DNA from 3 places in the Halomonas sp. HL-93 genome. Region 2 is predicted to be linked to each of the others. Evidence: predicted binding sites of a transcription regulator. Region 2 holds the regulator's gene; each other region holds the start of a gene.

Region 1 (7,034 bases), 2.0 Mb from region 2:
GCACCCCCCAAGCGCCCAACAGGGCAATCAACACCATGACACCAGCCAGTATGCCGGCTCGTTGCCGCCAACTGGCCAATTGCAGTTGGACGTCTTCGCCGACAACCACAAGCAGCGGCAGCGCTTCTATCCACTGCATTTGAAACAGTCGCTCGCGCTGGTCCAGCGGCGAGGTTAATTGCAGCGACCACTTCTCGTCGCCACGCTCAATCATCGTCAGGGTTTCGGGGCTGTCGACTTGCCATCCGGATGGCAAGGGGTCATCCAGCGCGGGCAACCGTGCGATCAGCTTAAGCTCAGCGTCGACCAGGGCAATGCTTTCACCTTCCGCAATACCCAGGCGTTGCAAGGCACGCTCGAACACCCCAGGGGAAATACGCGCCACTGCAATGCCATTAAACTCACCGTTGCTGCGTGTTAACCGTCGCGCTTGATAGAGAAAGTAACGATCATCGTGAGAGGCCAAGTAGAGCGGCGTCACCAGCTTGGTGCGTTCCGGCTGGTCGCGAAAGGCTTGAAAAAAGGCACTATCGCTCAGATCGCGGCCTACCATATCCGTTCTAATTGTGCTGGCTTGCAAAATGCCCTCGGCATCAATCACACCAATATCATCAATCCAATCCACATAGCGGCTACGGTTGAGTAAGGCACGCATTAACACCTGAGATTCGCCTTGGGTCGGCATACCCTCAAGCTCGATCAGCTCTGCAATGCTCAATAATGCCTGGTCACTTTGCGCAAAGACGCCTTTTGCCCACTCGACCACGACATCCGCTCGGGCGGCATTGCGTGCTTCAAGGGCATGAATTTCTTGGCGATATTGTTCGTAGAGTATCCACGCGAAGATACTTAGAAGCAGCAAAAGCGCTACCCCGTAAAGCGTCAACGCACCATGGCGCTGTTGGCGATACTTTTTCGCCAAATCGGCCGATAACGGAGTAACAGGTTGTGGCATTGCGCGGACGCCTTGTCATAAAGTGGCATTAAACAAATGTAATCGCCTTAACATAAGCCTAAACGTCGATGATATTGAAGGGTTATTTTTGAAAAGTATATCGGCCCTTTTCAACTCTCTTATCATAAAATCAACTGATTAACAGCCATGAGAGCTTGCCATGCCAACGCTTGGTCAAATGAGCGATTATGAGATTCGCCTAATTCGTATTTTTCGAACAGTAGTGGAGTGCGGTGGCTTTACGGCAGCAGAAACCACGCTGGGCATCAGCCGGTCGGCGATTAGCCAGCATATGAACGATTTGGAGGGACGGCTAGGCTTTTCGCTCTGCCAGCGCGGACGCGGGGGATTTAGCTTAACCGAGGAAGGTAAAGAAATTTATCAGGCAGGGCTTACCCTCCTCTCCGCCCTTGAGACCTTCAAAAGCGATGTCAACGCCCTGCACCAAACGATCAAAGGCGAACTTAACATCGGCATTACCGACAATTTGGTGACCCTGCCTGCGATGCACGTTACCAATGCGCTGGCCAAACTCAGCGCGCCGGAGCACGATGTCACGCTGAACATTCATATGGAGCCATCGGACGCGGTGATTCGCGGCGTGATGGATGGCCACTTGCACGTCGGCGTAGTGCCAGGAGTCAATTTGCCCACGAGCTTAGACACCCAGCACCTCTACGATGAGCCTTCTTACTTGTATTGTGCGTCTGGGCACTCGCTTTTTAATGAGGAGAGTGACAGCCTAGGGTTGTCAGACATTGCGCGCCATCCTGCGATATCGCCGCGCTATCCGCTACCCGCTGCAGCACGCCAAGCCCACGAGGCACTCAACCTACGCGCCTCTGCCTCTGACCGCGAGGGCGCGGCTTTTTTGATTCTCACCGGGCGTTTTATTGGTTTTCTCCCTGAGCATGTGGCAGCGCAGTGGGTCTCAGCAGGCAAAATGCGAACGCTGAATAGCACAAGCCAACACTACCGTATTCCCTTTGCGCTCATTTCACGCCGTGACCGCCGCCCCAATCGGGTTGTTGATGCCTTTTTAAGCTTTATCGATACGCCTTAACACGAATATCCCTCCACATATAACAACACCCGACAGATAGCCGGGTGTTGGGATGAACGGTCGAACAGCAGCGTATCGTCTAGGGCAGTTGCTCCGTAGGTTCCCTATCAGCTACTGGCGACGGTCCAACTGACGGCACCGTAGAAAGCACTTGGCTGGCGATATAGTAAACAATCGCCCCCAGCGCCGAACCGGTAAACCAACCGTAATCGTAGAACCAGTACATCGTACCTGTCGTTAGTGCTATTAAGGTCAGCGCCACGGGCACGCCAAACGCGATAAAGCCGGCGATATTGACGGCCGGATAAGCATGGTTATCCATATACAGACTGGGCACATCCAGGCGCTGCTTTTTAATCAGGAAGTAATCTACCGCCATAATCCCGGCGATCGGCCCAAGCAGGCTTGAGTACCCCAGCAGCCAGTTGGAGTACATCTGTTCAAGCGATACTCCCGGCGGAATGATCCCGGCTTTTTGCAACAGGTCGTAGCCCATCAGCAGCACCCCCACCGCACCGGTCATCAGCACGCCGCGAGTCTGATCGATAAACTTCGGTGCAATATTCTGGAAATCATTGGTGGGCGAGACGATATTTGAAGCCGTATTGGTAGAAATGGTGGCGATAATGATCAACAGCATCGCCAACACTACCCAGAAGGGATTATCGATAAAGCCGATCAGACGTACGGGGTCGGCCACGGTTTGTCCTACCAAGGTTTCAGAGGCAGCGGTCATCACCACGCCCAACGCAGCAAAGAAAAACATCGTCAGCGGCAGCCCAATCACCTGGCCGACAATTTGGTCTTTCTGGCTTTTGGCAAAGCGACTGAAGTCAGGAATATTCAGCGATAGCGTGGCCCAAAAGCCTACCATGGCAGTTAACCCGGCAAAGAAATAGCCATACACCGACGCCCCTTCAGGGCGCGATGGCGGCTGCGCCAGCAACTCGGTCATTGACGTATGTGGCCACGCCCATACCATCAGCCCGATACCTACCGCCAGCAATAAGGGAGCGGCAAATGTCTCAAGCCATTTGATCGATTCTGCACCACGGATGACCACATACAGGTTCATCGCGCCAAACACAAAGAAACCGATGACTTCGCCGACACCGCCCAGTGCGGCCCACGCCGGTATCAATTCCGATAGCAGCAGGTGAATTGCCAAACCGCCGAACATCGTTTGAATACCGAACCATCCACAGCCGACAAGCGCTCGCACCAAACACGGGACGTTGGAGCCAAAAATCCCGAACGACGAGCGCAGCACCACGGGAAAGGGGATACCGAATTTTGTGCCCGGAAAGGCGTTGAGCGTTAACGGAATCAATACAATCACATTCGCCAAGAATATAGCGAACAAGGCCTCACCCACGCTCAAACCAAAATAGGCGGTTAACACGCCCCCCAGCGTGTAGGTGGGCACGCAGATGGCCATCCCTACCCACAGTGCTGCAATATTCCATTTCGTCCACGTTCGCTCGCTTGCTTGGGTCGGCGCAATATCCTCGTTAAAACGCGAGCTATTGCGAACATTATCCCCCACATCCAATTCAATCAGCCCTGCTCGATCTACCATCTGAGAGGTTGTTTTCGTCATTGGTCTCTCCTCAGTCATCCGTTCCCAGAAAACACTCACGGTCTGAGCTTTTAAGCAATAAGCATGCCGACTACGCCATTAATGACATGTAACCTATTGATCAAAACTGTCTTCTAGGACAAGAATTTTATTGTTGTCATCATCTTTGCGACCTTTGGGCAAACTAACACCCGGTGGACTCAAAAAGGCTAGAACAAAAAAAATATTTGCACCAACTTTAAACATAAAAACCACTTAGCAACTTCCTAAATAAAATATAAGCGTATGATTAAAAAAGGTTATTTAAAAATATCAAAAAGGTGCATCGTATCACCACATTAGTGAAAACGCCTCTCGGAAATAAAAAATTCAAATTAACTCAACAAGTTAAACAATCTATTAAAAAAACATCCAGCCGACTTGCTAAAACTCACATCCTGACGATACTTTCTTAAAAGCTGTCCTCATAGTCAGCTTTAAATCTCTACACCATCAGTTAAATATTAATGAATGCTAATGCCGTGAGCTAACACTGATAACGGGGGAGTCTCTAATGCAGAAGATGAAAATTGGCCTTATCCAGATGGGCCTGAAAACCAGCACTGACCTAGAACCCACGGCGATTCGTGACGCCATGAACGAAGCGCACCTGCCGATGATTGAGCAAGCGGCAGCTCAGGGCGTACAGGTGCTGTGCTTCCAGGAAGTATTTAACCAGCCGTATTTTTGCCCCAGCCAGGACGGCAAATGGTACGCCGCCGCTGAGAAGGTACCCGAAGGCCCGACCTGCCAGATGATGCAAAAACTGGCCGCCAAGCACCGTATGGTGATTATCGTCCCCGTGTATGAAGAAACCGAGACCGGCGTTTACTACAACACCGCCGCGGTGTTCGATGCCGACGGCAGCTATCTGGGCAAGTACCACAAAACGCATATCCCTCAGATTGCAGGCTTTTGGGAGAAATTCTTCTTCAAACCGGGCAAATCCAACTGGCCGGTATTCGATACTGCCTACGGCAAGATCGGCGTGTATATCTGCTACGACCGTCACTTCCCCGAAGGCTGGCGGGCACTGGCACTCAACGGCGCCGAGGTAATTTTCAATCCTTCCGCTACCGTGGCCGGGCTTTCTCAATACTTGTGGGAGCTGGAACAGCCTGCCTCCGCCGCGGCCAACGGCTGCTTTATCGCCGCCATCAACAGGGTAGGTACAGAAGCCCCCTGGAATATCGGCAATTTTTACGGCTCCAGCTATATCGTCAACCCGCGCGGCAAGATCGAGGCCCAGGCCAGCGAAACCGACGATGAACTGCTGATCCACGAGATCGATTTGGACATGGTGCGTGAGGTGCGCAACAACTGGCAGTTCTTCCGCGACCGCCGCCCCGAGACCTATACCCGCCTGACCGACGGAGAATGATGCGATCGGCTTGTGCATCTGCCGAGAGAACATAACAGGAGCAAACCATGAGCGTATTGATCAAGGGCGGCACCGTCGTCACCCACGCGGATACCTACCGCGCCGACGTGCTGTGTGTGGACGGCAAAATCCACGCCATCGGCACCGATTTGGACGTCCCCTCGGGCTGCGAAACCATCGATGCCAGCGACCAGCTGGTGATGCCCGGCGGCATTGACCCCCACACCCACATGCAGCTGCCCTTCATGGGCACCGTGGCAAGCGAAGATTTCTACACCGGCACCGCCGCGGCCCTGGCGGGCGGCACGACCTCGATTATCGATTTCGTGATTCCGCAGCCGGGCCAGTCATTGATGGAAGCCTTCGAGACCTGGCAGGGCTGGGCGGAAAAAGCCGCCACCGACTTTGCCTTCCACGTGGCGATCACCTGGTGGGACGATAGCGTGCGGGAGGAAATGGGCACCCTGGTGCATGAACACGGCGTGAACAGCTTCAAACATTTCATGGCCTACAAGGGCGCCATCATGGCCACCGACGATATTCTGGTGGAAAGCTTCTCGCGCTGCCTGGAATTGGGTGCGGTGCCGACGGTGCATGCCGAAAACGGCGAGCTGGTCTATCACATGCAGCAGAAACTGCTCGCCCAGGGCCTCACCGGGCCTGAAGCCCACCCGCTTTCGCGCCCGCCCCAGGTGGAAGGCGAAGCCGCCAGCCGCGCGATCCGTATTGCCAGCACGCTGGGCGCGCCGATCTATCTGGTGCACGTCTCCACCAAGGATGCGGTGGATGAAATTGCCTATGCCCGCCAGCAGGGTCATCCGGTTTACGGTGAATGCCTGGCCGGCCACCTGCTGATCGACGACAGCGTCTATCAGGATACCGACTGGGGTCGCGCCGCCGCCCACGTAATGAGCCCGCCCTTCCGCCCCAAGGGCCACCAGGAAGCGCTCTGGCACGGCCTGCAGTCGGGCAATCTGCAAACCACCGCCACCGACCACTGCTGTTTCTGCGCCGATCAGAAAGCCGCGGGCAAGGATGACTTCACCAAGATTCCCAACGGCACCGCCGGGGTCGAGGACCGCTTGGCCGTACTGTGGGATGAAGGCGTCAACACTGGCAAGCTGTCGCCCCAGGAATTCGTCGCCCTGACGTCGACCAACACCGCCAAGATCTTCAACCTTTACCCGCGCAAGGGCGCCATTCAGGTGGGTGCCGACGCCGATATTGTGGTGTGGGACCCCAACGGCACGCGGACGATTTCCGCCAAGACCCACCACCAGAACGTCGACTTCAACATCTTCGAAGGCAAGACGGTGCGCGGTATCGCCCGCCATACCGTCAGCCGCGGCAAATGGGTATGGCGCGACGGCGACCTTCGCGCCGAGCGCGGTGCGGGCCGCTATCTGGAGCGTCCCGCCTACCCCGGTGTCTTCGAGCTGTTGGCCAAACGCGCCGAGCTGAATGCGCCGATGGCGGTCAAGCGCTGACCCATAAAGAACGACCAAGACCAACAGCTGTGCCCATAACAACAGCGGAGGCTCTACTGTGACTAGCCCACTGAACCACCTACCCAGCGCAAAAGAGGTCGGCACCTACGACCCGAATACGCTGGCAAGCAACTTTAGCGACCTGCACCCGCCGCTGACCCATCGCCAGGCGATGATCGAAAGTCAGCGCTGTCTCTACTGCTTCGATGCGCCCTGCGTGGAGGCCTGCCCGTCGGAGATCGACATCCCGAGCTTCATTCGCCAGATCAGCGAAAACAACGTCAACGGCGCGGCGGAAACCATCCTGGAAGCCAATATCCTGGGCGGCAGCTGCGCCCGGGTGTGTCCGACGGAAATTCTTTGCGAGCGTAGCTGCGTGCGCAACCACGATGCCGAGTGCCAGCCGGTGCTGATCGGCCTGCTGCAGCGCCACGCCACCGACCATATGCAGTTCGATGGTCACCCGTTCAAACGGGCGGCCACCACCGGCCGTCATGTGGCCGTAGTGGGTGCCGGGCCAGCGGGGCTCT
Region 2 (7,034 bases):
CATCCAGGTCTGAAAACAGCGCGCCGCTTTGAAACAGCATGCCCATGCGCTTGCGCAGGGCGAACAATGCCTTACGCGATAACCGGTGGACATCGTCTCCATCAATCAACACGCGGCCCTGATCGGGTGTAAGCTGGCCTCCGATCAGCTTCAATAAAGTCGTTTTACCGGTACCGCTTGGCCCCATGATTGCCGTCACTTTTCCTCGCGGGATGGTGATATTCACCCCGCGAAAAATCTCGGTATCACCCCGCGAAAAATACAGGTTCTCGACTTCAATAAAAGGCACATCGCTCATGGAACCATCAACTCTCGCGTTAACGTGCGTACTCACTGGCTTCACGCAGCATAAAGAAAACAGTGTTTAAAAACTATTATCGAACATCGTATTCTAACCTTACCTGACGACGACAAGCGAGCCTCTGTTCACCTCACCACAAAACGATGGGGCAAAGTCCACTCAGTCAATGTTATTCTTATCTTCTATTTATTATTTTAACGAGCCACGCTAATACTCATGCCAGAGACAGCTGCTAGCACGCCTTTTCGTCAAAGCGCACTGCGCACGCTAAACATCGAGCAAGCCGCGATCGCAGGTTTGGCCGCCAAACTGGATGCGCATTTCGACCATGCCTGCGAGCTTATCTTGGCCTGCCAAGGACGCGTAGTCGTCACCGGTATGGGAAAATCTGGCCATATTGCGGGTAAGCTCGCGGCTACATTAGCCAGCACCGGATCGCCCGCTTTTTTCGTTCACCCGGGCGAAGCCAGCCACGGCGACCTGGGAATGATCACGCGCAGCGACGTCGTTATAGCGCTCTCTAACTCAGGGGAAACCGCCGAAGTGACCGCCCTGCTGCCGCTACTCAAGCGGCTGGGGACGCCACTAATCAGCATGACGGGGCGCCCCACCTCGACCCTGGCCCAGCATGCGGATGCTCATTTAAATAGCAGCGTGGATCGCGAAGCTTGCCCCCTTGACCTTGCCCCGACAAGCTCAACCACAGCGGCCTTGGCCCTCGGCGACGCCCTCGCGGTGGCGCTTCTGGAAGCGCGTGGTTTTACCGCAGAGGACTTTGCATTGTCGCATCCTGGCGGCAGCCTCGGCCGACGCCTGTTGCTGCGCGTTCGCGACCTTATGCATCAGGGTGAACGTTTACCGCAGGTTGCATTAGGCAGCCCACTACGCGACGCCTTATTGGAAATCACCCGGCAAGGCTTGGGCTTCACCTGCGTGGTGGACCCCAACGGCCAACTAGCCGGCGTCTACACGGATGGCGATTTACGCCGCACGCTGGATAACTTCCACGATTTGCGTGAAGTGCGGGTAGATGACGTCATGACGCGGCCCGGCAAGCGGATATCCCCCGACCTGCTGGCGGCGGAAGCCGTGCGCATCATGGAGGACAACCGCATTACCGCCCTCGCGGTGGTGGATGAACAACAACGCCCAATAGGCGCTCTACATATGCATGACCTGCTCGCCAGCGGCGTCATTTAATTGAATCGACCGGAGGCTCAATGACCCTTTCCACTGACCTACTCGACCGACTGCGTCGCATTCGCTTATTTGCCCTTGATGTTGATGGCGTACTCACCGACGGTCGGCTTTACTTTCAGGCCGATGGCGTGGAAATCAAAGCCTTCCACACCCAAGACGGCCATGGGCTCAAACTACTTAAACGCGCGGGTATTTCAGTCGCCCTGATCACCGGTCGTGACTCACCCATGGTCAGTCAACGCGCCGCTGCGCTGGGCATTCCTCACGTCTACCAAGGCTGCGAGGATAAATTGACCGTGCTGCGCGACCTTTGCCAACGCCTTGGGCTTGAACTGCCTCAAGTAGCGTATTGCGGCGACGACCTACCCGATTTGGCAAGCATCAAGCGAGCGGGGGTCGGGATCACGGTGCCCAACGCACCTGACTACATGCACACCCATGCTGACTGGGTGACAGAGCGCCTGGGCGGCCACGGAGCGGTTCGTGAAGTCTGCGATGCGCTACTCGACGCCCAAGGGCACTGGGGCGCCGTCATCGATACCTACTTACACGGCTGAGGAACTATGTTGAAGCAACTTCGCACGCGCGTGGGACTTGCGCTGATTGTGCTGGCCCTCGGCGGCATGCTGGTATGGCTGGACCCTGGCGGCCCGCAAACTGTCCCCCAGGACCCAGATGCGCGTGCGGAAGAGCCGGGGCATGTCCTACACAATGCCGAGCTCACGCTATTTGACGAACAGGGTAATATCCAGCAGGGGCTGACCACACCCCGCCTGGTACATACCCCTCAATCTGCGACGACCCAGACCGAAACACCCCACGCCACACTTTATGACAGCGAGCGACGCGTGTGGAACGCCACGTCAGAGGTGGGCACGCTTAACACTCGCTCCCAGGAACTGACGCTTTCCGGCAATGCCAAGCTCATAGCACCCGAAGAGGGCTGGCAACTCGATACAGATGTCCTGCACTATGAAGGGAAAAACGCCCATGCATGGAGTGACACCCACGTGCTACTCCAGCAACCGCCCCAGCGAACAACGGCGCAGCGGATGGATGCATGGCTAAACGAGGATGAGGTGAGGCTTGAAGATAACGTTCAAGGCCACCACCCCCCAGAGACGCAACCTGGACAGGAATAAAACATGAAAGCGTTTATCTACACGGCGGTTGCCGCTGCCTGCTTAGTCCCTTTTTATGCGCTGGCGGATAATCACCAGCAACAGCAACCGGTTGAAGTCGAAGCCGATCAGCTTGACCTTGACCAACGTGCCGGTACGGCGGTTTACACCGGCGACGTAGAGGTTCGCCAGGGAGATATGCTGATCAGAGGCGATGAAGTTGAAATCCAACGTAACGAAGAAGGCGAGCTCTCGCGGGCGACGGCACTGGGTGATCGCGCCTATTTACGTCAGCAACCCGAGGACCAAGATGGCCCGATAGAAGGCTGGGGCCGGCGCGTGATTTATCACGTCGCCGAGCGCCGGGTTGAGTTGATTGACCAGGCAGAAATCATTCAACAAGGCGACCGCTTCACCGGCGGACGTTTGGATTATTTCATCGACCGCGAGGTCGTCGAAGCGCGTTCCGATGTTGAGAACCAAGAGCCGCAACGCATCCGCATGACGCTGCAACCCGAAGACTAAGGAGAGCCCGATGGTAGCTGCCGCCGAAAGCGCAACTCGAACGCTACACGCCCGCCATTTGGCAAAAAGCTATAAGCGCCGACGCGTCGTAAAAGATATTAACCTGGACATCTCCCAAGGCAGCATTGTGGGTTTGCTTGGCCCCAACGGCGCGGGTAAAACCACCTCGTTCTATATGATTGTCGGCTTGGTCAAGGCAGATGCAGGCAGCGTCGGCATCGACACCCTTGATCTTTCTCGCGCCCCTATGCACGAGCGCGCCAAGGCAGGCATTGGCTACTTACCTCAAGAAGCGTCGATTTTCCGCAAGCTTTCCGTCGCCGATAACATCATGGCCATTTTGCAGACCCGAAGCGACCTGGACCGCGCCGGACGCGAAGCTCGTCTGGAAACACTGCTAGAGGATTTTCATATCACCCATATCCGCGACAATATGGGCATGAGCCTATCGGGTGGTGAACGGCGGCGCGTCGAAATCGCTAGGTCACTGGCCACTGAGCCTGCATTTATTCTGCTCGATGAACCCTTCGCGGGCGTAGACCCTATTTCAGTGGGCGACATCAAGTCGATTATCCGCGCATTGAAGGACCGGGGCATTGGCGTATTGATCACCGACCACAACGTGCGTGAAACGCTGGATATATGCGACATCGCCTACATTGTCGGCGATGGCCACATTATTGCCAGCGGCACACCAAACGCCATTCTTGACAATCAAGAAGTGCGCGACGTTTACTTAGGCGCTGATTTCCGTCTGTAAAGCTATCAATGGCATATTTATTGCCGGTGGCATGCTTATTGCACTTGCACCAAAACAAAACTCGCACTAGGGTGGATGCTTTCCGATAACCGAATGGTTCTCTGATGGTCATGAAAGCTTCTCTTCAACTGCGAATTGGCACCCAGCTCACCATGACACCTCAGCTGCAGCAGGCAATTGCTCTGCTGCAGCTATCAACGCTCGATTTACGCCAGGAAATTCAGCAAGCGCTGGACGCCAACCCCATGCTTGAGCAGGAGGATGAGTTCAGCGAACAAGCCGCCAGCGAGCCGGAAGAAGCCGAATGGGCAGACAGCATCCCCACAGAGCTCTCCGTCGACAGTGACTGGTCGGATACCTACCAGGACACGGGCAGTACCGGCAGCTCGAGTGGTGAGGGCCCTGACTTTGAACGCCAAGCGGCGGGGCAAAGCCTACACGGCCACCTCCTCTGGCAACTGGCCATGACCGATTTAAGCAGCCGCGAACAGCTGGTTGCCGAGAGCCTGATTGATGCTCTCGATACAAACGGCTACCTCACCCAGCCACTCAACGATATCCGCGAAGGGCTGCGCGCCCAAGGCGTGGAAGGGCTCAGCCAGCGTGAGGTTGAAACCATCTTGTTACGGCTTCAACAGTTTGAGCCCACCGGCGTGTTCGCCCGTGATCTTCGCGAGTGCCTGATGCTACAACTCGCCACGCTACCCGACGATACGCCGTTATTGATTCCCGCGCGGCGTTTGGTGCGCCAGTTTCTGGAAGCCTTGGGCAAAAATGATCAACGTCTACTCAAGCGACGATTAAGTCTCGACGATGCGCAGCTAGACGAGGTCGTCCAGCTCATCCGCAGCCTTGACCCGCGCCCAGGCAGCGCTTATAGCGCCACTGACGACAGCTATGTGATCCCCGATCTAGTGGTTCGCCACGATAACGAAGGCTGGCACCTCGAACTCAATCCAGAGGCGCTGCCTAAGCTCAGGATTCAACCCGACTACGCCAGCCTGATTAAGCGCGCCGACAAAAGTCAGGATAACCAATTCCTCAAAGACCACTTACAGGAAGCCCGCTGGCTGATCAAAAGCCTCTCCAGCCGCAACGACACGCTACTGCGTGTCGGCCGCGAAATCATCACTCGCCAAATCGGCTTTTTAGAGCAGGGCGAAGAAGCCATGAAGCCGCTTATTCTGGCGGATATTGCGGATGCGGTAGAGATGCACGAATCGACGATTTCTCGCGTCACCACCCAGAAATTCATCCATACCCCAAGGGGTATTTTCGAGCTTAAATACTTCTTCTCCAGCCAAATAAGCGGTCAAGACGGTGACAGCCACTCCAGTACGGCGATTCGTGCACGGCTCAAAAAATTAATTCAGGAAGAGCCCTCCGGCAAACCACTGTCGGACAGCCGTTTAGTGACTCTACTTGAAGACGTCGGCATCCACGTGGCACGCCGCACTGTCGCCAAATATCGAGAAGGCATGGGCATTCCCTCATCCAGCGAGCGACGTCGTTTGCGTTAGATAAACGGAAACTCATCACAAGGGCTTTGCTTAACGGCAAAAAGGGTTACAATCGAAGAACAGTCCGATGGATAAGGAGTACGTCAATGCAAGTCAATATCACCGGTCATCATGTGGAACTGACTGACGCCTTGCGTGACTATGTCAACGAAAAGTTGGAACGCGTCGAGCGCCATTACGACAACATTACCACCGTGCAGGTAACGCTTTCGGTTGAAAAAGAGCGCCAACAGGCGGCCTGCACGTTGCACGCAGCAGGTGCTGACTTGCACGCCGAAGCCCTTGATAATGATATGTACGCCGCCATTGACGCCCTAGCGGACAAAATCGATAGGCAACTCGTTAAGCATAAGGAAAAAGCACAAGCCCGCGCCCAAGGCGCAGGCGTGCGTTAATTCAATGACGTTGGCCACTATCCTCCCCCCGGAGCGCGTTCTCTACGATGTGCCTGGGGGCAGCAAAAAACGGGTGCTGGAGTTTTTCAGCACCTTCATCGCGCAAAACATCCCAAGCCTCGATAGCCAGGAAGTATTCAGTCGCTTGATTGGGCGTGAACGCCTGGGCAGCACGGGAATTGGCAACGGTGTGGCGATTCCTCATGCGCGAAGCCCACACTGTGAATCGCCTATCGCGGGCTTTCTCAAACTCAATGAAGCGGTCGACTTCGATGCAATTGACGGCGATCCGGTGGATTTGGTGTTTGTCCTACTTGTGCCCGAAGAAGCGGACGACACGCATTTGGCCTTGCTGGGCCAAGTCGCTTCCATCATGAACGACGCCGACACACGCCAGCAGCTACGCAAAACGGGCAGTCAACGTGAATTGCTGGATCTCATCTCCGCCAAGATACGCGACCAAGCAGCCAGTCAGTAACCCGCTGGCACGTCCGGTGGGTATAGATTGAGTTAACGTCTTAATCTGGCTGGTTACCCACGTCACTTGACCGCAAGCAAGAGAGCCTTCATGCAACTCGTCATTATTAGTGGACGATCCGGGTCAGGCAAATCAATTGCCTTACAGGCGCTGGAAGATTTGGGCTATTACGCCATTGATAATTTGCCAGCCATGCTACTGGACTCGCTGATTGATGAGCTACGCGACCAGGGGGAACGCACCCATCTGGCGGTTAGCATTGATGCGCGCAATCTGCCGGGCGCGCTTGCTAAGCTTCCCAAGCTTCTCGAAGAGCTTCGCCAACGTACCATCAAGTGTCAGATTGTATATCTGACCACCGATGCACGCATTTTGCTGGAGCGCTATTCGGCTACTCGAAGGCGCCACCCGTTAACACGCAATAGTACGCTCACGCTTGAAGAAGCCATTGATCAAGAAGAGCAAACGCTGCACGAAATCCGTGACCTCGCCGATCTCACTATCGATACATCGCGCCTGTCAGTACACGATCTTCGTCGTCGTATCACCGACCAGGTAGCGCATCAGCGACGTGATCAGCTAACGCTGACCTTTGAGTCATTCGGCTATAAGCGCGGTGTGCCGCTCGATGCCGATATCGTTTTCGACGTGCGCTGCCTGCCTAATCCTTACTGGGATCCCTCTCTGCGCTCGTCTACTGGCCGCGATGCCGATATAATTGCGTTTTTAGCTAA
Region 3 (7,034 bases), 1.8 Mb from region 2:
GAGTAACTCAGGTAGGGGGCGACGCCGTTCTCAAACAGGTAAACCGCCCCGGCCCGGCCGCTGAACTGGGTATCATCAAGCGCGCTTGCTTGCCCCGAGTCCTGGTTGGTATTGCGGATATCGACCCAGTCGTAGCGCCCGCCCAGGGTGAAGCGCCAGTTATCGAGCGCAATTTGGTCTTGCAGGTAGACGCCGGTTTGCTCCAGCTCGTGGCGCTCGTTGGTCGGCGGGTACATTGCCGTGGGTTCTGCACCGTAAGTCGGGTTGAAGGCATCCAGCGAAGGAAACGCGCCTGACGGCCAGCTGACGTCATTATCGCGCTGCTGGTAGTCGACCCCGGCCAGCACGGTATGCTCCATAAAGCCATCATTGAGGTTGGCTTCAAGCTGATTATCCACCGTCCAGGCGTCGAGCGACTCCTCGCTGCCGGAGTAATAGCGTAGTAACTGATCGGAGTCGGGCGCTTCCCAGCCAAAGCCGTAGACCTGGTTCAGCGTCACGTCGGAGTTGAGGTAGCGTAGCTGCTGGCGAGCCTGCCACTGATCATTAAAGCGGTGCTCCAGGGCGTAGCCCACCATGCGCTGTGTGCGATCGTAGGCGTCGTAACCCTCTTCACCGTCAAAGAAGGTATTGCTGATTTTACGGCCATTGCGCGCTTCCACGGCACCCTCATACGGCACGCCGGAGTGGTAGCCACCTTCGGGCTCGTCTTGCAGATAAGCGTCCAGCGTCAGGCTGGTATCGTCGCTTATATCCCAGGTGAGCGAGGGCGCAATGGCGTAACGTTCCTCTTCGGTGGGGCCAAATTGCGTATCAGCAGCGCTGGCAATGCCCACTAAACGGTAGGCCACGCGCTGTTCCTCACCCAGCGGGCCGGTCAAGTCAAAGGCGGCGCTGCGCTGGTTGTTATTGCCCACGCGAAAGCGTAGCTCTCCGCCGGATTGGAAGTCGGGTCGCTTGCTATTCATGGCAACGACGCCGCCCGGCGAGGCCTGCCCGTAGAGCACCGAGGCCGGGCCTTTGACCACTTCAATACTGTCTAAAAACCACGGATCGACCCGCAGCGAACTGTGCGAGTTGGTGTCGCCGATGAGTTTCAGTCCGTCCAGAAAGGTATTGCTCAAACTGCCGTCGGAGAAACCGCGCAGTACCAAGTAGTCAAACCGGTTGGAGGCACCTACCTGATTACTGTAGACGCCAGGGGTGTAGTCGGTTGCTCGCTGTACGGTGCTGATGCCGCGTTTATCCATGTCGTTTCGAGTAACAGTTGAAACGCTTTGGGGTGTTTCGATCGATGGCGTCTCGACCTTGGTGGCCGCCTGCTGGGCGGTGACGGTGACGGTAGCTAACGTTTCATCGTTGCTTGATTGTGCAAACGTAAAGGGTGCTGACCCGCTTGCCATAGCCACAGAAATGACCAGCAATGATGGGCGAAAGCGGCAAAGTGAAATTGGCATAATGTGGTCCCCTACTAATTTTAATAATGAGAATTATTACTTTTAAATGCAGGGGAAAGGTATGCGGTCTGCCAAATTGGCTATGCGCAACGCCAAATTCATCTGGCGACGCGCTGGGTGGCGACTTCGTTAGGGGCGATACCAAAGCGGCGACGAAAGGCTGTCGCGAAGTTGGTGGCGTGGCGATAGCCGCAGGTATGCGCGACCTGTTGAACGCTCATGCCGCGTTGCAGATCCTGATACGCCTTGGCCAAGCGGCATTGGCGCAAGTGATCAAATATTGAACAGCCGTATTGGGTGCGAAATTTATGACGCAAGCTGCTGGGGCTCATGGCGGTTTCCCGCGCAAGGTCGTTGAGACAATAAGCGCGTGAGGGATAAGCCGCTAACTGAGCGTGAAGAATAGCCAAACGCTGCTCGTCGCGGGCCGAAATGCCGCGCATTGTCTGTGCTGCCAGCGGCTCGGCTGAGTCTTGCTGGCCATGGTGAGGCAGCCCATCGCCCAACAGTTGCAGTGCTAGCCCCTGCCAAATCAGTGGCTGGCGCCAGTTGGCCAGCGGCTCGGCGGCGGCATGGCGTAATGCCTGAGCCAAGGCTGCCGACAAACGCCAAGGGTATAACCCCGGCGCGGTGGGTAACGGGGGCAAATCCAGCGAGGTGGTAGCGAGCACCGCCACGTTCACCGTATGCAGCCGGGTCTGGGCGGGCTGGAAAACAGTCAGTGGCTGCTGGGGTGTGAAATGGGCGCACATACCGTCGCCCGCGTTAAGTTGAAAGCGCTGAGAACCCAGACGAGCACTGATATGACCCTCCAGCACGACGCTGATAAACCATGGCGCAGTCTGGCGCGAGGATGAACTATAGGCGCAGTTCACGCATAAGTCGGAAAGCGTTAAGTGCATTGCCTGAGGGAGCGCAACATCGCGTACGCTGCCGGTTGCCACGCTCGACTCAGCGGGCGCATTGCGCACCCGATAGTCGATACCGAAACGCTGGCCTAGCTGGGCAAGTGTCCCCGGCGTTAGCTCGTAAAGCGGTTGGCTGGCCCGAGCGTCTAAGGTGGCGGTGGTCATACGTGCATCACGGTAGCGGTGAAAAACAGCGATGCATCAAAATAGGGCATTGGCTCGGTGGTAACCGCGCAAATCCTCTGTGCACCGCTTAAGTCATGGGATGCAAGTTACGTTACCATGCACGCAACAATAGTCAATGATAGTTATTCGCATTTATTTTGAAGGCTTGGACGAGCTGCTGCCACCTTCTGGGTGCGCATTGTCGTCATCTTTCTGAGGCTCTACCGGCAGCGGCGGTGCTTCGGCTTCTATGGGGGTTGACGCATTTGCTGCTTGGGCATCCACCGCGGCTTCCAAGCTGGCCACCTGGCGTTCTAGTGCCTCTACCCGCGAGCGGGTGCGCTGCAGTACGTCCATCAGAATATCGAAGTCCTCGCGGGACACCAGTTCCAATCGGTCAAAGGCACTGCGCACGACCTGATGAACACCCTTCTGAATGTCTTCAGGCGCTTGGGAGGCGTTTTGCAAGCGGTCGCCAATTTGCTGGGCGAGTCGGCTAATACGGTCTTGAGGGGCCATGGCTCTACTCCTAAATGTCGGTGTCACGATACGGATGACTGATATTCAGGATACGCAACCCAGGCGGGATTCGCATGTTTCTTACTTCAATTATTCTTGCGCCCTACTTATGCATCAAAGTGGAGCGCTTGCGTTTTGCATGTGTTCAGTTTTGGTGCAATACCCGGGTTGGCAGCGCGTAATGGCGGTGTTATTAGCCGTAGCGCTCTATTTGGTTATATTTAAAATATTGAAATCCATAACAAAAAAAACAGGTGGCACGGTATGCGCATTAGTGGAGCAGGCACTTTTTTCGGGCGGCTGCGCCGCTCCTTAATCCAGCAGGGGAGATTCGGGATGAAACTCATCACCGCCATCATCAAGCCATTCAAGCTCGACGACGTTCGTGAGGCACTGGCCGACAACGGTGTTCAAGGCATTACCGTCACCGAAGTTAAAGGCTTTGGTCGTCAGAAAGGCCACACCGAGTTATATCGCGGTGCTGAATACGTGGTCGATTTCTTGCCTAAGGTAAAAGTTGAAGTCGCCGTAGATGACGGCCGCCTCGAAAGCGTGCTCGATGCAATTTGCAGCGCGGCTAACAGCGGCAAAATCGGTGACGGCAAGGTATTCGTTACGCCGCTTGAAGACGTTATTCGGATTCGGACGGGTGAACGCGGTGCAGACGCCGTTTAAATCTGGCTTTTCGGATCATTTCTTTAGTTCAACGGGGAACTTACAATGGAAGAGTTGACTGATATTAGCTACGCGCTTGATACGTTTTACTTTCTGATCTGCGGCGTGCTGGTGATGTGGATGGCCGCGGGCTTCTCCATGCTGGAAGCAGGCTTGGTACGCTCTAAAAACACCGCTGAAATTCTAACCAAGAACATTGCGCTGTTTGCGATCGCCTGCACCATGTATCTGCTGGTGGGCTACTACATCATGTATTCCGGCAATGCCGGTGGCTTCCTGCCCAATCTTGGCTTTTTAATCGGCGCTGAAAACAGCGCGGATGCCGTGACGGCCGGTGGCGACGACGCGCCTTACTACTCCATGCGTTCCGACTTCTTCTTCCAGGTGGTGTTCGTGGCGACCGCCATGTCGATTGTGTCGGGTGCCGTGGCTGAGCGTATGAAACTGTGGGCCTTCCTGGCGTTCGCCGTGGTTATGACCGCTGTGATCTACCCGGTATCAGGCTACTGGACCTGGGGTGGCGGCTGGTTATCTGAAGTCGGCTATTTTGACTATGCCGGTTCGGGCATTGTGCACCTTGCCGGTGCGTCTGCGGCGCTCGCAGGTGTGATCGTGCTGGGTCCGCGTAAGGGCAAATACGGTAAAGATGGTTCCATCCATGCGATTCCGGGCGCCAACATGCCGCTGGCCACGCTGGGTACTTTCATTCTATGGATGGGCTGGTTCGGCTTTAACGGCGGCTCTGAACTCAAGCTGGCGGCCATTGACTCGGCCAACAACGTTGCCCAGGTGTTTGTGAATACCAACGCCGCGGCTGCGGGTGGTGTGATTGCCGCGCTGATTCTTGCCAAACTGTGGTTCCGTAAAGCCGATCTGACCATGGCGTTGAACGGCGCGCTGGCTGGTTTGGTGGCGATTACCGCTGACCCGCTCTCGCCTTCAGCCCTTGGTGCGACGATTATCGGTGCCATTGGTGGCCTGATTGTAGTTGCCGCCATCGTTACGCTGGATAAAGTGAAACTGGATGACCCGGTTGGTGCCATCTCCGTTCACGGTGTCGTAGGTATCTGGGGTGTGCTTGCCGTACCGCTGAATAACGGTGATGCAAACTTCGGTGCGCAAATCATCGGTATCCTGGGCATCTTCGGCTGGGTCTTCCTGGCGAGTCTGGTGGTCTGGCTGATTCTCAAAGCGATCATGGGTATCCGGGTGAGCGAAGAAGACGAATATGAAGGCGTCGACATCGCCGAGTGCGGTCTTGAAGCCTACCCCGAATTCGGTATTAAGAAATAAGTGGGCAGCATCAAAAAGTAATTCGATGCTAACCAAGTGAGCCCGAGTGCTCGTCTATGGCCTCCCTTCACGGGGAGGCTTTTTTTATTCTCCGCCGGTAGCGGTGTATGCTGATAGCTAACGGATAACGGGCGGGACTTTAGCGCTCGCTATCTTTTTATCTACCACCATGGCTACCCAGCTAGAGGATCTCGCAATGAAACTAATCTCTGCCATTATCAAGCCGTTTAAGCTTGATGACGTGCGCGAATCGCTCTCCGACATTGGCGTACAGGGCATTACCGTTACCGAAGTGAAAGGGTTTGGTCGCCAGAAGGGCCATACCGAGTTATACCGGGGCGCTGAGTATGTGGTCGATTTTCTGCCCAAAGTGAAGCTTGAGGTCGCCGTCGACGATGACATGGTTGAGCAGGTCATCGAAGCGATTACCCAGGTGGCGAATACCGGCAAGATTGGCGATGGCAAGATTTTTGTCATGCCGCTTGAGCAAGTGATTCGTATCCGTACCGGCGAGACCGGTAAAGACGCAGTGTAACCACCGCCGCGCGCCAGAACACAAACCCCCCGCCAAACGGTGCTATTGCGCACCGCTTGGCGGGGGTTTTTAATGAGCGGCTAAGCGTTGAAAGGATTATTTTTCGACGAAGGCACGCTCAATCACATAGTCTCCAGGCTCGCCCATGCGCGGCGAGATATTCAGGCCCAGTTCGTCGAGCAGCGCGCTGGTATCATCCAGCATGGCGGGGCTGCCACAGATCATCGCCCGGTCCTGGCGCGGGTCGATGGGCGGCAGGCCGGTGTCTTCAAACAGCTTGCCGGTGCGGATGTGGTCGGTCAGGCGGCCCATGGTATGGAAGTCTTCGCGAGTGACGGTTGGGTAATAAACCAGCTTTTCAGCGATTTCTTCTCCCAGGTACTCGTGGGCGGGTAGTTCTTTAGTGATAAAGTCGGCGTAGGCCAGCTCGGAGACTTCGCGCACGCCGTGGACCAGTACGACTTTCTCGAACCGCTCGTAGACTTCCGGGTCCTGGATCAGACTCAAGAAGGGCGCAAGGCCGGTACCGGTCGACAGCATGTAAAGGTTGCGGCCGGGTAGCAGGTCGTCGGTGACCAGCGTACCGGTCGGCTTGCGGCTGACCATGATCTGATCGCCGACCTTCAGGTGTTGCAGACGCGACGTGAGCGGGCCGTCGGGTACCTTGATGCTGAAGAACTCAAGGTGGTCCTCGTAGTTGGGGCTGGCAATCGAGTAAGCGCGCATCAGCGGCTTGCCGTCGACTTCCAGGCCGATCATGACGAACTGGCCGGTTTTGAAGCGCAGGCTGCGTTCCCGGGTAGTGCGGAAGCTGAACAGGGTGTCGTTCCAGTGATGAACGCTGAGTACGTCTTCCAGGGCGAACTTACTCATGCCAATTCCTCCGTCGGGTGACGCTAGCCACGCCACAATATGCTTAAAAAGAATAAAAAATATGTATTAAGTTGCCGACAAGTCTAAGCAAAGGGTGGTATATCTGTTAAGTAAATTATATTGATAACGGATATCTTCAAAATCGATATAGGCGGGTTTCATGCACTATACCCTGCGTCAGTTGGAAGTCTTCGTTGCCGTTGCGCAACACGAAAGCGTGTCCCATGCCGCGCGCTCGCTTGCCATGTCGCAGTCGGCGACCAGCACCGCCCTGGCAGAGCTCGAGCGTCAGTTCGACTGCCAACTGCTCGACCGCATCGGCAAGCGCCTCAAGCTCAATGCGCTGGGCTTTCAGCTGCTGCCTAAGGCCGTTGGGCTGCTTGACCGAGCCGAGGAGGTGGAGGAATTACTGCGCGGTCAGCAAGGCGTGGGGTCGCTGGAGGTTGGCGCTACCCTGACCATTGGCAACTATCTGGCAACGCTCTTAATCAGCGATTTTATGCAGCGCTATCCCGGCAGTCGCGTGCGTCTGGCGGTGCGCAATACACGCCATATCATCGAGGGTGTTCGTCAGCACTCGCTGGACCTTGGGTTGATCGAAGGGCCCTG

The links. The regulator sigma-54, encoded in region 2, starts transcription at its own class of promoters, with help from an activator protein. The targets are predictions, from matches to a motif close to TGGCACNNNNNTTGCTNT.
Region 1: the regulator sigma-54 is predicted to act here: its motif matches at 3,670-3,687, upstream of GA0071314_RS02205 (NCS1 family nucleobase:cation symporter-1).
Region 3: the regulator sigma-54 is predicted to act here: its motif matches at 3,305-3,322, upstream of GA0071314_RS00460 (P-II family nitrogen regulator).

What each region holds. Positions count from the first base shown of each region.
Region 1 covers NZ_LT593974.1:492,438-499,471, reverse strand. Annotated here, with positions in the region: gene GA0071314_RS02215 (bifunctional diguanylate cyclase/phosphodiesterase) at 1-955, opposite strand, end outside; gene GA0071314_RS02210 (LysR family transcriptional regulator) at 1,116-2,018, shown strand; gene GA0071314_RS02205 (NCS1 family nucleobase:cation symporter-1) at 2,098-3,618, opposite strand; gene GA0071314_RS02200 (nitrilase-related carbon-nitrogen hydrolase) at 4,151-5,017, shown strand; gene hydA (dihydropyrimidinase) at 5,065-6,504, shown strand; gene GA0071314_RS02190 (NAD(P)-dependent oxidoreductase) at 6,563-7,034, shown strand, end outside.
Region 2 covers NZ_LT593974.1:2,444,631-2,451,664, forward strand. Annotated here, with positions in the region: gene GA0071314_RS11380 (ABC transporter ATP-binding protein) at 1-298, opposite strand, end outside; gene GA0071314_RS11385 (KpsF/GutQ family sugar-phosphate isomerase) at 518-1,501, shown strand; gene GA0071314_RS11390 (KdsC family phosphatase) at 1,522-2,058, shown strand; gene lptC (LPS export ABC transporter periplasmic protein LptC) at 2,065-2,643, shown strand; gene lptA (lipopolysaccharide transport periplasmic protein LptA) at 2,647-3,147, shown strand; gene lptB (LPS export ABC transporter ATP-binding protein) at 3,158-3,907, shown strand; gene GA0071314_RS11410 (RNA polymerase factor sigma-54) at 4,012-5,427, shown strand; gene hpf (ribosome hibernation-promoting factor, HPF/YfiA family) at 5,514-5,822, shown strand; gene GA0071314_RS11420 (PTS sugar transporter subunit IIA) at 5,827-6,300, shown strand; gene rapZ (RNase adapter RapZ) at 6,391-7,034, shown strand, end outside.
Region 3 covers NZ_LT593974.1:93,890-100,923, forward strand. Annotated here, with positions in the region: gene GA0071314_RS00445 (TonB-dependent siderophore receptor) at 1-1,457, opposite strand, end outside; gene GA0071314_RS00450 (helix-turn-helix transcriptional regulator) at 1,556-2,530, opposite strand; gene GA0071314_RS00455 (accessory factor UbiK family protein) at 2,684-3,049, opposite strand; gene GA0071314_RS00460 (P-II family nitrogen regulator) at 3,386-3,724, shown strand; gene GA0071314_RS00465 (ammonium transporter) at 3,770-5,017, shown strand; gene glnK (P-II family nitrogen regulator) at 5,214-5,552, shown strand; gene GA0071314_RS00475 (ferredoxin--NADP reductase) at 5,649-6,425, opposite strand; gene GA0071314_RS00480 (LysR family transcriptional regulator) at 6,586-7,034, shown strand, end outside.